4 regions of the Nocardia sp. BMG51109 genome follow, and region 1 is predicted to be linked to each of the others. Evidence: riboswitches for the same ligand, from Rfam matches in the RefSeq annotation. Region 1 holds a riboswitch; each other region holds the start of a gene.

Region 1 (3,559 bases):
CCAGCTGTGGACCCGGCTGGATACCGGCGAGCCGGTGCTGCACGACACCCCGATCTGGGTGCGCGCCACCGTGTACCGGCTCATCCCGGTCGGGGACCACACCGTGGTCGTCGGGCTGGTCACCCGGGTTCACGACGACACCGACGCCGACCCCGCACCACTGCTGTACTACAACGGCGGTTACCACCGTCCGCACGACCTGGACTAGCACCGAATCGCCCATTGCCCCAGCGTGTTCAGAGTCGGTACCGGAGCATGCCGGGTGGTCACCGATCAGGCCCGGTGCGCGGGGCGCCGATCAGGCCGCGGACGTGGCCGTGCCGATCCCGAGCGCCGCGAGCACACCGGCGCTGATCTGCTCCAGCCGATCCCGGACGCGCGGCCGCCGCAACAGCGCGACGGCACGCGCCGCCGCGATCGCCAGCAGCACCATTTCCGCTGCGGCGACGGTGGATTCGATCGCGCCGAGGACCAGCACGTTGCCGAAGGTCACCTCGGTCAGGAACTGCGGCAGCACGGCCAGATAGAACAACCCGACCTTGGGGTTGAACAGGCACGACACCAAACCCGCGGTGAACGCCGCACGCACCGTGGCCACGTCGGCCGACGGCGCCTCCGCCGATTCCCGCACCTGCGCCGTTCGCGCCCGACGATGTTCGACCAGCGTCCGAATACCCAAGTACACCAGGTAGATTCCGCCGACCACCTTCATCGCCCGGTAGGCCGTCGCGGATTGTTCCAGCAGCGCGGCCACCCCGGCCGCGACCACGACGGCCCAGACGATGCCGCCGAGCGCCGACCCGATGGCGGCGGCGATCCCCGGACGCCGCCCCGCGATCGAGAACCGCAGCACCAGGAACGAGTCCGGCCCGGGCGTGATCGCGAGCAGCACGCACAGGCCGACGAAGCCCAACAGCAGAGAGATGCTCACCCACACCATGACAGCGCGGCCCGGGCCCGGAGGCAATCGGTTTTACCGGTCCGCGAGTTGACAAGATCTGCTCGAATCTGCCACGCTCGGTAACAGGTCATGAGTGCCAGCGTGAAGCCCCGGCTTGCTGGCCGGCAACCCTCCTCCGCGGTGGGGTGCTCCGGGTGACGACCGGGCCGCTGCCCGACCGGGCACGGCAAGCGCGGACTCCGATCACCTTTCCCTGCGGAGTCCCCGGACCCGAAGGGATTGCATGATGACCCCCGTTCTCGACCAGACCCGCGCCGCTCCCGCCCGTGTCTCCGGATGCGATCTGCGAGTTCCGTTGGTGCAGGGCGGAACTCGCACGTATGCCAACTTCGACTGCGCCGCGAGTGCGCCGGCCCTGGCACAGGTCACCGACCGGGTCGCCGAGCTGCTGCCCTACTACGCCAGCGTTCATCGCGGCGCGGGCTATCCGTCCCGGATCTCCACCGACTGCTACGAATCCGCCCGCGGCTCGGTGGCACGCCTGCTGCACTGCGCCGACGACCAGGTGGTCGTGTTCACCCGCAACACGACCGACGCACTGAACCTGCTGGCCTCCTGCGTGCCCGGCGACACCGTCGTGCTCGATATCGAACACCACGCCAACTTCCTGCCCTGGACGCGGCACGGCCGCCGGGTGGTGCCGGCGGCGGACACGATCGAGGAGACGATCCGCCGCCTGGTCGCCGAGCTGTGCACCAAACCCGCTGCGCTGCTTGCTGTTACCGGTGCATCGAATGTCACCGGCGAGGTCCTGCCGCTGCGCCGCCTGGCCACGATCGCGCACCAGTGCGGCGCCCGGATCCTGGTGGACGCGGCGCAACTGGCACCGCACCGGCGAATCGACCTGCGCGACACCGGGATCGACTACCTGGCCTGCTCCGGGCACAAGCTGTACGCGCCGTTCGGCGCCGGCGTGCTGGTGGGCCGCCGGGACTGGCTCGATGCCGCGGCCCCCTATCTCGCCGGTGGCGGCGCGGTCCGGGAGGTCACCACCACCGGCGCCGAATGGGCCGCGGCCCCGCAGCGGCACGAGGCCGGCTCCCCGAACGTGCTGGGCGTGGCCGCCCTGGCCGCCGCCTGCGACACCCTGGCGGAGCTGGACGAACCGACCGTCACCGAACACGAGCACCGCTTGACCGAACGCCTGCGAGACGGGTTGAAAACCATTGCGGGAGTTCGATTTCTGCGCATCTGGCCGGACAGCACCGACAGCGTCGGCATCGTGACACTTACCGTCGACGGTTTCGAACCGGGCCACATCGCCGCCTACCTGTCGGCCGAACACGGCATCGGCGTGCGCGACGGCCGATTCTGCGCCCACCCCCTGCTGGCCCGCCTCGGCGTCGACACCGCCGTCCGCGCCAGCATCGGACTGGGGACCTCCGCCGACGACGTCGACCGGCTGATCGAGGCCATCGGCACCATGGTCGAGCGGGGTCCGGACTGGGACTACTCCTGCCGCGACGGCCGCTGGGATCCGACCCCCGAGACTCGTCCTCGGCTGGCTCCCGACACCCCTGCCGGCTCGGCACCCTGCACGTTCTGATCAAGATCGGGTGCCCTGGGCACGGTTCGAACCCGTTGCACGCCAACCTGATTGCCCCGGGACGGCGGCACCGAGCACCGTTCCGCGCCGCGTTCGGGGGATCCCTGCCGACCGGTCCGCCCACCGCACACGGCCGGGAAGCGGCCGGACTTCGGGTACGGGCGTGCGGGCGGCAGTGGCGGCTCCTCCTGAGCTTCCCCAGCTCACAGCGAGTGCCGTGGCGGTAGCTCGCTCCGGTCGCCCGTGCACCCGGCGAGCGCGGAGGACGCGTTCCGCAGTCACATCACCCGGCCGAGCCCCGCAGCCCAATGCGGCGCGGAACCATGGGCGCGGCGGTGCGGCTCCCTCTGAGCTTCCCCATCCCACGGCGAGTGCCGTGGCGGTAGCTCGCTCCGGACGCCCGTGCAGCCCGGCGAGCGCGGAGGACGCGTTCCGCAGTCACATCACCCGGCCGAGCCGCGCGACCCAATGCGGCGCGGAACACGTGCCGTGTCAGGGCACGAGATAGCGCGCCGCGAGTTCCTCGAGCAGCGGATCGTCGTCGGCGACCGCGTCCAGTGCCTCCAGATCGTTCTCGATCGAGATCTGGCGCGGGTCGTCCTGCTCCGAGTCCGGCGAGCCGTCCTCGTTCAACTGCCGCAGCATCTTCTCGCGCAACCGTGCCTTCAGCGATTCAGCCATACCGTCAGCATGCCCAGTCTGCGGCGACTGCCCCAACGGCCACGCCGCGCGCCCCTCAGACCGGCGCCAGCCACGTTCCCCACGGGGTGTTGCGAAACACCGTGAACACCGTCAATACCGCCACTATCACCAAGAGCTGGATGCGGCCGAGCGCGAACGGGAACGGCCGTTCCCCCTGCCCGCGCCAGCGCCGCAGCGCCCAGTTCCCCCACCACACCGCGAATCCCACCAGCAACGGCAGCAGCAGCACATTGCTGTGCACCGCGTCGAGCAACCGCCCATCGGTGAGGTTGTGCATCGCCCGCAGACCACCACAGCCCGGACACCACCAGCCGGTCACCGCGTAGAACGGGCAGATGCTGTAGGACCCC
Region 2 (3,559 bases), on a different contig from region 1:
CTCGAATTCTACTGCTGCACCGGGTGTTCCGTGGGATCGCGGCCGTCGGCATCGCTCCCGCCGTCGACCGGAAGACCCGCCGCCTTCCAGGCCCGGAACCCGCCGGCCAGGTCGGTGGCCCGCGCCAGCCCGAGCTGCCGCCACCGTGGCGGCGGCGAGGCTGGAGGCGTAGCCCTCGTTGCACACGATCACCACGGCGGTGTCGCCGGTCAGGCCCGGCAGCCGATGGTCGCCCGCGGGGTCGAGCCGCCACTCCAGCACGATGCGTTCGATCGCCAGCGCGCCCGGAATCGTCCCCTCCGCCTTGCGGTTCGATTCCGGCCGGATATCGGACCACCAGTGCGCCGGACGCCTGCGACTCGGCCGCCTGTCGCGGGTCGAGGCGGTCCAGACCGGCTCGGGCGCGCCCGAGCAGCTGCTCGACGTTCAGTACCGGTTCGTCGTTCGTGCTCATATGCCCTCGAAACTCATATGCCCTCGAAATCGTCGAGCGAGTGGTATTCCCGCACGGGCTGCAACGGTGGTGAGTAGGCGTGCACCGAGGCGGCCGGGCGGGTGGTGGCTGGGGTTGCGCACCCAGTGTGCCCGTTGCGGGCCGAAGGCGACGGGTTTCACCGGCGCGCCACCGTGCGTCGCGGACCGCGTTACCGGGATGGCGATACTGCTCGTCGAGTTGGCCGACGGTCACGGTGAACGCCCCCGACGCGCCGCCGTGGTCGTGCGGTTCGGTGCCCTGGCCCGGTCCCCACGACAGGCAGCCACAATTCGACCACCCATGGTGAGACCCCAGGCCGGCTCCACCACCGCTGCCCGGTGCCGGAAATCGGACGAATGTCCAGCAGGGGAGTGGGCCAGTTGATCGGCCACCGCCGCGGTCAGCTCGGCGCAGCTCGGCCGGTGACCAGAGCGTGCGCTCCGGGTGGATTGAGCTCGTGCAGCAGGCGGAACGTCCACGTCCGGGTGGATGTCCTTGGCGTGCTTGAGATTCACCGGCAGTGATGACGTGGTCAAAGGGCTCCTCGACGACGTTGACGGACAGGGACGACGGTGACGGACAGGGACGACGTTGACGGGACGGGACGACGTTGACGGACAGGAGTGCGGGGCCGGGTGGCGTCCCGTCGCACGAATTATCCGGCGGCGGCGCGGATCTGCCACCGCGTCACGATCAGCGCGAGCAAAACCCTCCGTCGGCGCGAAAACCGGCCCCGGCAAGAATTGGATTCAGCGCGATCGAGAATGCAGACGCCGGGGCGAGCGCGGTTTAGCGTCATGTTCCGGCCATCCAGAGCGACCGAGAGACCCGGCTCGACGACGTCGCAGCAACCCCCCGGCTCTCGGGTGTGGGTGCTACCGCCGGGGACCGATGGAGGGATCGATCGACGTATGAGCACCGTGGCAGCACCGGCGCCGAGCGGGCATCGGACGCGGCAGGGGAGGGACGTCCTGCCGGTAGCACGCACCTGGCATCCGTGGCCGCTGGGTGGGTGGCGGCGGTGGCGCTCGTGCTGGTGGCGCAGTTCGTGCACGGCCTGGTCACCAATCCGGGCTGGGACTGGCCGACCTTCGGTGCGTACTTCACCGCGGACTCGGTGCTGCGGGCGCTGCGGCTGACGATCGAGCTGAACCTGCTGGGGCACCCTGCTCGGCCTTCGCGCTCGGCATCGGCCTCGCCATCGGCAGGTTGTCGAACAATCCTGTGCTACAGGTCATTTCGTGGGGTCTACATCTGGGCGTTCAGGTCCATCCCGCTGATCGTGCAGCTGCTGTTTCTGGTTCAATATCGCCTATCTCTACCGCACGCTGAGCCTCGGCGTCCCGTTCGGCCCGGCCGTGTACACCTTCGACGTGAACGGCGTGATCAGCGGATTCACCGCCGCCCGTCATCGGTTTGGCGCTGCATCAGGCGGCGTATTCGGCCGAGATCATCCGGGCGGGGATCATCTCGGTGGATCCGGGGCAGGTGGAGGCGGCCAAATCGCTGGGCCTGCCGTGGCGGCGGCAGTTCTTCACCATCGTCGCCCCGCAGGGCCATGCGCGGCATCCTGCCGAATGCGGTGAACGAGATCATCAGCCTGTTCAAGGGCACCTCGATCGTCTCCGTGATGGCGATCGCCGAGCTGTTCTACCAGGTGCAGGTGATCTTCGGCCGCAACGGCCGGGTGGTGCCGCTGCTCATGGTGGCCACCGTCTGGTACATCGTGCTGACCACGGTCCTGACCGTCGTCCAGTACTACATCGAGCGATATTTCGCGAAAGGCAGTGAGCGCGAACTTCCCCCGACGCCGTGGCAGCGCGTGCGCCGGAAGATCGCCGAGATCACGACACAGGAGCGGCGATGACGACAGGGCGGGGAAACGGCCGAGTACGCGCTCGAATTACGGGGCGTGCGTAAGTCTTTCGGTCACGACGAGGTGCTGCGCGGCGTCGACCTCGCCGTGCGTCCGGGCGAGGTGACCGCCGTGCTCGGGGCCGTCCGGCTCGGGGAAATCCACCCTGCTGCGGGTGATCAACCATCTGGAGAAGGTGGACGCCGGCACCGTGCGGGTGGGCGGCGAGCTCGTCGGCTACCGGCGCAAGGGCGCGAAACTGCACGAGCTGAGCGAGCGGGAGGTCCTGCGGCAGCGGTCGCGGATCGGGTTCGTCTTCCAGGATTTCAATCTGTTCCCGCATCTCACGGTGCTCGCGAATGTCGCCCTCGCACCCGTGGGCGCGCAGGGGCGCGGCCGGAACGAGGTGGAGGGTGAGGCGATCGCCCTGCTGGAACGGGTCGGGCTGGCGGACAAGGCCGAGTCCTATCCGAGGCAGCTGTCCGGCGGTCAGCAGCAGCGGGTGGCGATCGCCCGGGCGCTGGCGCTGCGGCCGCGCGTCGTGCTGTTCGACGAGCCGACCTCGGCGCTGGACCCGGAACTCGTCGGCGAGGTCCTGGACGTGATCCGCACCCTGGCCCACGACGGAGCGACGCTGGTGATCGTCACCCACGAGGTCGGGTTCGCCCGCGAGATCGCCGACACCGTCGTGCTTCTCGACGCCGGGCGGATCGTCGAGCAGGGCCCGCCGATGGAAGTGCTCGACAACCCCGCCCATCCCCGCACGAAAGCCTTTCTGGCCCACGTGCTCTGAGCTTCGTCGAGTACGTACCGATTCCGGATGTAAAGGACACGACCATGTTTCCAGCCCGCCACGGCCGAGGTGTCGCCGCATGGGCCGCAGTACTGACGACCGCGGCACTGCTGGCCGGTGCGTGCGGCAACGGCGAGAACATCGACGAGGTCCGCACGGTGGAGGGACAGACCTTCGACCTGTCTCCGGAACAGTCCGGCAGGGTGCGCGCGGACAAGGTCGATGCCATCGCGGCGCAGGTGCCGCAGGCCATCCGCGACCGCGGCACGCTGGTGGTCACCGGATCCTCCCAGACCGGTCCGCCCTTGCGGTTCTACGCCAGTGACGACCGCACCATCGTCGGCTCGGAGGTCGATTTCGCCTATCTGGTCGCCGACATCCTCGGGCTGAAGCCGGAGGTGACCGCCGCGGACTGGTCGCAGAACTTCGTCCGGAT
Region 3 (3,559 bases), 970 kb from region 1:
CCACGCTGTGCTCGACCCGCCAGATCGATGCGGCGTTCGACTGGTCGGAGGACAATCCGCACCTGCAGCGCAAGGCGCAGATCATCGTCGACTACTACCGCGGCGACGACGCGCTGAAGCGCAAGGCCGCCTCGGTGATGCTGGAGTCGTTCCTGTTCTACTCCGGCTTCTTCCTGCCGATGCGGTGGTCGGCGCGCGGAAAGCTCACCAACACGGCCGATCTCATCCGGCTCATCATCAGAGACGAAGCAGTGCACGGCTTCTACATCGGCTACAAATGCCGGCGCGGCCTGGCCGAGCTGACCGAGGCGGAGCGCCGGGACCACCGCGACTACACCTACGAACTGCTGCACGCCCTGTACGCCAACGAGATCGACTACGCCCACGACCTGTACGACGAGGTCGGCTGGACGGCCGACGTGCTGCCGTTCATGCGGTTCAACGCCAACCGGGCACTCGGCAATCTGGGCTACGAGCCCGCCTTCGCCGCCGAGGACTGCCGGGTCGATCCCGCGATTCTCGCCGCGCTCGATCCGGGCGCGGGCGAGAACCACGACTTCTTCTCGGGCTCCGGCAGTTCCTACGTCATCGGCAAGCAGCAGCAGACCGAGGACGCCGACTGGGACTTCTGAACCCGGACTTCTGAACCCGGACCGGCTCCCGAGCCAGGGCCGGACGCCGGACGCCCGGCCCCCGGCCGATCAGCTCAGCGCCTGATCCAGGTCGCCGAGCAGATCCTCGACGTCCTCCAGGCCCACGGAGATCCGTACCACGCCGTCGGTAATCCCCACGGCCGCACGGCCTTCCGGCCCCATCGCCCGGTGGGTGGTGGTGGCCGGATGCGTGATCAGGGTCTTGGCATCGCCGAGGTTGTTGGAGATGTCGACGATGCGCAACCGGTTCAGCACCTCGAACGCGCGCTTCTTCCCTTCGTCCGCGAGCGACGCCAGCTCGAAGGTGACCACGGTGCCGCCGCCCGACATCTGCCGCGTGGCCAGCTCGTGTTGCGGATGGGACGGCAGGAACGGGTATTTCGTCCACGACACCGCCGGATGCCCCTCCAGGAACTCCGCGATCCGCAGCGCCGACTCGGCCGACCGGCCCACCCGCAGCGGCATGGTCTCCAGGCCCTTGAGCAGGGTCCAGGCGTTGAACGGGCTGAGCGCGGGGCCGGTGTGCCGCATCAGGTGCTTCACCGGACCGTCGATGTAGTCGGCCGTGCCGAGGATCGCGCCGCCGAGCACCCGCCCCTGACCGTCGATGTGCTTGGTGCCCGAATACACCACCACGTCGGCGCCCAGGTCCAGGCTGCGCTGTAACAGCGGCGTGGCGAAGACGTTGTCCAGCACCACCTTCGCGCCGGCGGCATGCGCCAGCTCGGCCACCCGCCGGACGTCCACCAGGCTCTGCATGGGATTGGCCGGCGTCTCGAAGAACACCGCCCGGGTGGGCTTCGACAGCGCCTCCTCCCACTGCGCGGGGTCCTCACCGTCGACGAAGACGGTCTCCACGCCCCAGCGCGGCAGGATCTCGTTGCACACCACGAAACAGGAGCCGAACAGGCTGCGCGCGGCCACCAGCCGGTCACCGGTGCCCAGTAACGCCGCGAGCGAGGTGAACACGGCCGACATGCCGCTGGCCGTCGCGAAGCATGCCTCGGCGCCCTCCAGCAGCCGCATCCGCTCCTCGAACATGGCGACCGTCGGATTGCCGTAGCGCGAGTACACGAAATGCTCGACGTCGCCGGTGAATGCGGCCTCGGCCGCCTCGGCGCTCTCGTACACGAACCCGGAGGACAGATACAGCGCCTCGGAGGTCTCCTCGAACCCGGACCGCCGCAGGCCGCCGCGCACGCCCAGCGTCGCCGAGCCGACGCCGTCGGGCAGCGGCTTGTCGAAGGCGCCCCCGGTGATCACGACTGCCTCCACGGCAGCCCGTGCGCCCGCCACCCGGCGCCGCCGCGATGAGCGTCGGCGTCCAGCGGACCCTCGAACCCCTCGAGCACGTTGTAGGACGGCGCGAATCCGGCCGCCGTCGAGGCCGCCGCGGCGCCCTGCGAGCGCTGACCGGACCGGCACAGGAAGATCACCGGCCCGCTCCCGTCCGAATCGCGCTCGGCGAGCACCTCTTTCAGCTGATCCACGAACCGCCCGTTCGGCGCGCCCGCGATGTCGACCCATTCGATCAGCGCGGTCGGCCGATCGAGGGAACTGGTGTCCGGCACCCCGACGAACCGCCACTCGGCCTCGGTGCGCACATCCACCAGCACCGCGTCCGGGTTGTCGCGCAACAGATCCCACGCCTGCTGCGGGGTGATATCGCCCGCGTAACTCACTTCTCGTACCTCCTGAGAATCCGCACTTGCCGCATCGTGGAGACTTCGATGCGTGGCCTGGTCGTCACCCGGAGCACCCCACCGCGGAGGAGGGTTGCCGGCCAGCGAGCCGGGGCTTGGCGCTGGCGCTCATGACCTGAAAATAGAGAGTGCCTGGTCACAGGCCCGTGTGTCAAACCTGGTCGCGCTATCACTGGCACACCAGCCAGGAGCCGCCCGAGTGGACGAGGGTCCACGTCGCGGTCGTCTCGCGGCCATCGATCCTGCTCGTCACGGTCGCGTGCGCGCGATCGCCGTCGACGGCGGTATCGGTGATCCGCGCGATCTCGACCTTCTTGCCGAGCGCGTCCGGGCCCAGCGGCGACCGATTCGGATCGAATCCCTGGCACGCGGCGGTCGCGCGCCGCTCGGCATCCGTATCCGCCTGCGCCGTCGCGAAATTGCCGACGGCCACCCCGATCCGGTCCTCGGGTGTGACGGACTTCTCCGTCGGCCGCGCCAGGGCCAGGGCCACGCCCCCGCCGATCACCACCACCGCGACCGCCGCGGCCGCGAGGAACGGCACCGCGGACCGTGTGGTGTCGCGCTGGTCGATCGGAATCGGGTCGTGGGCGTCGTCGGTCATGCGTCGATCATCCCCGGTCGGGGCGGGTGTGCGAGATCACACCCGAGTTTTCCCGCCGGATCCCGGGAATAACCGCGATAGCCGCCACCGATAGACTCGGCAGAACCTCCTGGCCCCGGCCAGGAACGAACGACATCCTGCGGAGCAACGAGGCAGCATCGATAGGAGTCGGATCCGCCGGGTGCCGCCCGGCCCACACGTCAACTTAGCCTAAGCTAAGAACGACGGCTGAAAATACACGGCTGAGTACATGACGGACAGAGTTCTCGACCAGAGGGTGCGCGTAAGAATGACGGAATACAGTGCGACCAACCCACTGCGCATTGCGATCGTGGGTGCCGGACCGGCCGGAATCTACGCCGCCGACGCCCTGATGAAGTCCGATGCCGAGGTGAACATCGACCTGTACGAGCGGATGCCGGCCCCGTTCGGGCTGATTCGCTACGGTGTCGCTCCCGACCACCCGCGCATCAAGGGCATCGTCGCCGCGCTGCACAAGGTCCTCGACAAGCCGCAGGTGCGGCTGCTGGGCAATATCGACTACGGCACCGACATCACCCTGACGGATCTGCGCCGGTTCTACGACGCGGTGATCTTCT
Region 4 (3,559 bases), 1.6 Mb from region 1:
GTCGGTCTCCTGGCGGTCCGCAGCAAGCCGTTCGACATCGGTACCTACACCGTGCTGGGCGGTCTCATCATCGTGCTGGCCGCGACGATCAGCAGCCTCGGCGTCGGCTGACCGGCGATCTCAGCGCTCGGACCGGGTCGCCCGCACCAGCTCCATGGTCTCGGTCAGCAGCTTGCCGACCGCCTCGATCTCGGTGAGGAACCCGTCGTGCCCGTCGCGCGAGTGCACCACCTCGAGGCCCTTGCAGCCGGGTAGCAGATCGGCCAGCTCCTGCTGTGTGCGCAGCGGATACAGCCGGTCGGAGTCGACGCCGCCGACGATGCACGGCACCGCGGTGCCGGCCAGCGCGGCCTCGATCCCGCCCCGCCCGCGGCCCACGTCGTGCCGGCTCATCGCCTCGGTCAGCAGCACGTAGGTGGCCGCGTCGAAGCGCCGCGACAGCTTCGCCCCCTGGTACTCGAGATAGCTCTGCACCGCGTAGCGGCCGCCGTTGCGGGGATCCTCGTCGCCCTGTGGCTGATTCTCGAAGCGGTGGTCCAGCTCGAAGTCGGTGCGATAGGTCAGGTGCGCGATCCGGCGGGCGATCCCCAGCCCGGTGGTCGGCGCCCGGCCGGTGCCGTGATAGTTGCCGCCCTGCCAGTCCGGATCGGCCTTGATGGCCGCGACCTGCGTGGTCTGGGTGCCGATCTGATCGGCGGTGGCACGCGCGCCGACGGCCAGCACCAGCGCGGCCTCGACCCGCCGCGGGTGGCCGATCATCCATTCCAGGACCCGCATCCCGCCCATCGATCCGCCGACCACGGCGGCCAGCCGGTCGATACCCAGCAGGTCGATCAGGTTCACCTCGGCGGTCACCTGATCGCGGATGGAGATACCGGGAAACCGTGCGCCCCAGGGCCTTCCGTCCGGCGCGGGAGATCCGGGCCCGGTACTGCCCTTGCAGCCGCCGAGCACGTTGGTGGAGATCACGCACCACTCGTCGGTGTCCAGCGGCGCGCCCGGCCCGACGATGCCGTCCCACCAGCCCGGCAGCTGGTGCGGTTCGGTGGGCGCGCCCACCACATGGGAATCGCCGGTCAGGGCGTGCTCGATGAATACGACGTTGTCCCGCTCGGACGACAGTTCACCCCAGCGCTGCACGGCGAGCTTCACATCGGGGACCACCGCCCCGCTCTCCAGCCGCACATCCCCGATGGCAATGGTGCCGAGTGTGCCGTCCGGCGGCGGTAGCAGCGTGGCCGCGGCCGAACGGTCCGTCTCCGAGCCGATGCCCACGGTCACCACGCCGCCGTCGCCAACCCGGCACGCCGACCGGCCGACACATCGTCGATGCCCGCGCTGCCGATACCCGCGCTGCCGATACCGACGTTCCACCCCGGGCCGCCGCCGGGAATCCGCCGCACCCTGTCCGCCGGCCGCGGGGCCGGTACCGGGCGAACGACAGCGAAACGCACATCATCGATGGTAGCCACCCGCCCCGGGGACGCCGTTCGCCCGGCGCTGCGGAAGGTGGTGAGTGCGGGGCCGCCGACGGCAGTGCGTACTTTGCCGTGGGTAGCGGTGTGTGCGGTGGTGCGGGTCGCTGTGTGTGTGGTGCCGGTCGGGCCGAGGGTGATCGTGCGTGCGAGGGCGGCGGAATGCGCGGCGCCGGGTGCGGTCGTGCGTGCCACGTCGCGGGTGTGCGCCATGCCGGGCACAGCGATGCGTGCGGCGCCGGGGGGGAAGGGGCGCTGTCGATGCGCCGTGCGGGCTCCCAGGGTGCCGGGGCCGGCCCGGTGCCGGTCGGTCGCGTGGCTCCGGTTCGCCGGATCGTGCCCGGACGTGGTCGAGTCGCTCATGTACTACTCCAGGTGCGGTGTGCCGAGAGGCGGCGTGCGGCCCGTTATCGGGATTCGAATCTCGAAAGGCAACAACACATGTCGGTGACCTCCTGATAGTCGCGCTTGCTCTCGGCTTTCGAGAGCCTGGTCATCACCCGGAGCACCCCACCGCAACTGGAGGGTTGCCGGCCAGCGAGCCGGGGCTTGGCGCTGGCACTCATGACCTGACTGGATGGTAGCGGATCGCCGGCGCGGGAAGCGAGACGAGGTCGGGGAGCTAACCCCCGGCCTCACTCGCCCGGGCCACCGGGACCGCGCAGCGGCCGACGAACTCGTCGTAGGCGCCCCGGACGGCCCGGATGGTCGCCTCCGCCGACTCGGCCGGCGCGCACTCCGGAAGCTGGGCATCGCATTCCATCCCGGTGCGCAGGATCGCGTTCCAGGTCGCGGCGATGAGTCGCACGGTGAGCGAGTCGGGCTCGGCGCCGACTCGTTCGGCAAGGGCCGAGTGGATTTCGACGATCTTGCTGTCGGTGAACTCCATGCTGCGCGCGCGCACCGTCGGGCTGGATCGCGTGATCCGCTGCATGTGCTGGAACCACTCGAAGGGCAGCGGCCCGCCGCCCTCGATGCTCTCGGTGGTGACCGCCAGGTAGGTGTCGAAGAGGGCCTGCAACTCGTTGCCGGTGATCGGCTGTTCGCGCAGGTGGGCGGCGATGATCCGGCCCCACTCCTCGATCGGGGCGAGGACGATGTCCTCCTTCAGTTCGAAGTACCGGCTCACCGTCCGCGGCGATACGTCGGCCGCCTCCGCGATCTGCTCGACCGTGGTCGCCTCGAAGCCGTTCTCGTCGCACAACCGCAGCGCCACCTCGATGATGCGGCGCCGGGTCTGCTGCTTCTTGCGTTCGCGCAGGCCGGGCTGGTCTGGACGCGGCGGTGAGTCGAGCATGCCCCGATTCTATCGCTATCGGCTCTCATTGTGACGAGTACCGCCAAATGTCATAGTCGGACACTTTTCTCTTGACGCCAATTGTCAGACGGTGCCACTATGGCTGCACATTCCTTCCGATGCAGGAGTCCCCCTCATGACCGAAACCGGGACACTCGTTTCTCCCGATACCTCCGCCGGGCCGAAGAGTTCGGCGCGCTGGTGGGCGCTGGGCGTGATCGCCCTGGCCCAGCTCATGGTGGTGCTGGACGCCACCATCGTCACGATCTCGCTGCCGTTCGCCCAGCAGGACCTGGGCATCAGCGACGGCGACAAACAGTGGGTGCTCACCGCCTACACGCTCATCTTCGGCGGCCTGCTGCTGCTCGGCGGCCGCCTCGCCGACTATCTGGGCCGCCGCCGGATCTTCCTGATCGGCCTCGTCGGCTTCGCCGGGGCCTCCGCGCTGGCCGGGCTGGCGCAGAATGCCGCGCAACTGTTCGCCGGGCGCGCACTGCAGGGCGCCTTCGCCGCGCTGCTGGCCCCGGCGGCCCTGTCGCTGGTGTCGGTGACGTTCACCGAACCGCGCGAAAGGGCAAGGGCCTTCGGCGTTTTCGCAGCCGTGTCCGGAGGCGGCGCGGCCATCGGCCTGATCGCCGGCGGGGCGCTCACCGAATACGCCGACTGGCGCTGGTGCCTGCTGGTCAACACGCCCGTCGCGCTGCTGGCGCTGGTCGGCGCCTTCTTCTTCGTGATCAAGGACGTCCCCGCGCCGCGGACCGGCGGTTACGACGTGGCGGGCGCGGTG

Evidence for each region. Region 1 has a riboswitch for S-adenosylmethionine ahead of D892_RS0109150 (aminotransferase class V-fold PLP-dependent enzyme). Riboswitches for the same ligand answer to the same signal wherever they lie in the genome.
Region 2: it holds a riboswitch for S-adenosylmethionine, as region 1 does, so the genes downstream of both, D892_RS39970 (amino acid ABC transporter permease) here and D892_RS0109150 (aminotransferase class V-fold PLP-dependent enzyme) in region 1, are expected to answer to the same signal.
Region 3: it holds a riboswitch for S-adenosylmethionine, as region 1 does, so the genes downstream of both, D892_RS0113670 (rhodanese-like domain-containing protein) here and D892_RS0109150 (aminotransferase class V-fold PLP-dependent enzyme) in region 1, are expected to answer to the same signal.
Region 4: it holds a riboswitch for S-adenosylmethionine, as region 1 does, so the genes downstream of both, D892_RS0116655 (hypothetical protein) here and D892_RS0109150 (aminotransferase class V-fold PLP-dependent enzyme) in region 1, are expected to answer to the same signal.

The regions. Positions count from the first base shown of each region.
Region 1 is NZ_JAFQ01000004.1:1,728,870-1,732,428, forward strand. It holds gene D892_RS0109140 (flavin reductase family protein) at 1-208, shown strand, start outside; gene D892_RS0109145 (LysE family translocator) at 299-931, opposite strand; SAM riboswitch class IV at 1,027-1,140, shown strand; gene D892_RS0109150 (aminotransferase class V-fold PLP-dependent enzyme) at 1,188-2,507, shown strand; gene D892_RS0109155 (hypothetical protein) at 3,000-3,188, opposite strand; gene D892_RS0109160 (DUF2752 domain-containing protein) at 3,244-3,559, opposite strand, start outside.
Region 2 is NZ_JAFQ01000003.1:284-3,842, forward strand. It holds SAM riboswitch class I at 1,279-1,373, shown strand; partial or broken gene D892_RS39970 (amino acid ABC transporter permease) at 1,387-2,342, shown strand; partial or broken gene D892_RS39975 (amino acid ABC transporter ATP-binding protein) at 2,388-3,123, shown strand; gene D892_RS0100190 (ABC transporter substrate-binding protein) at 3,168-3,559, shown strand, end outside.
Region 3 is NZ_JAFQ01000004.1:2,701,058-2,704,616, reverse strand. It holds gene nrdF (class 1b ribonucleoside-diphosphate reductase subunit beta) at 1-632, shown strand, start outside; gene D892_RS0113675 (O-succinylhomoserine sulfhydrylase) at 702-1,916, opposite strand; gene D892_RS0113670 (rhodanese-like domain-containing protein) at 1,913-2,335, opposite strand; SAM riboswitch class IV at 2,353-2,472, opposite strand; gene D892_RS0113665 (hypothetical protein) at 2,526-2,960, opposite strand; gene D892_RS0113660 (FAD-dependent oxidoreductase) at 3,250-3,559, shown strand, end outside.
Region 4 is NZ_JAFQ01000004.1:3,350,000-3,353,558, forward strand. It holds gene D892_RS41310 (DUF3017 domain-containing protein) at 1-111, shown strand, start outside; gene D892_RS0116650 (homoserine O-acetyltransferase) at 121-1,281, opposite strand; gene D892_RS0116655 (hypothetical protein) at 1,278-1,838, opposite strand; SAM riboswitch class IV at 1,935-2,045, opposite strand; gene D892_RS0116660 (TetR/AcrR family transcriptional regulator) at 2,098-2,772, opposite strand; gene D892_RS0116665 (MFS transporter) at 2,909-3,559, shown strand, end outside.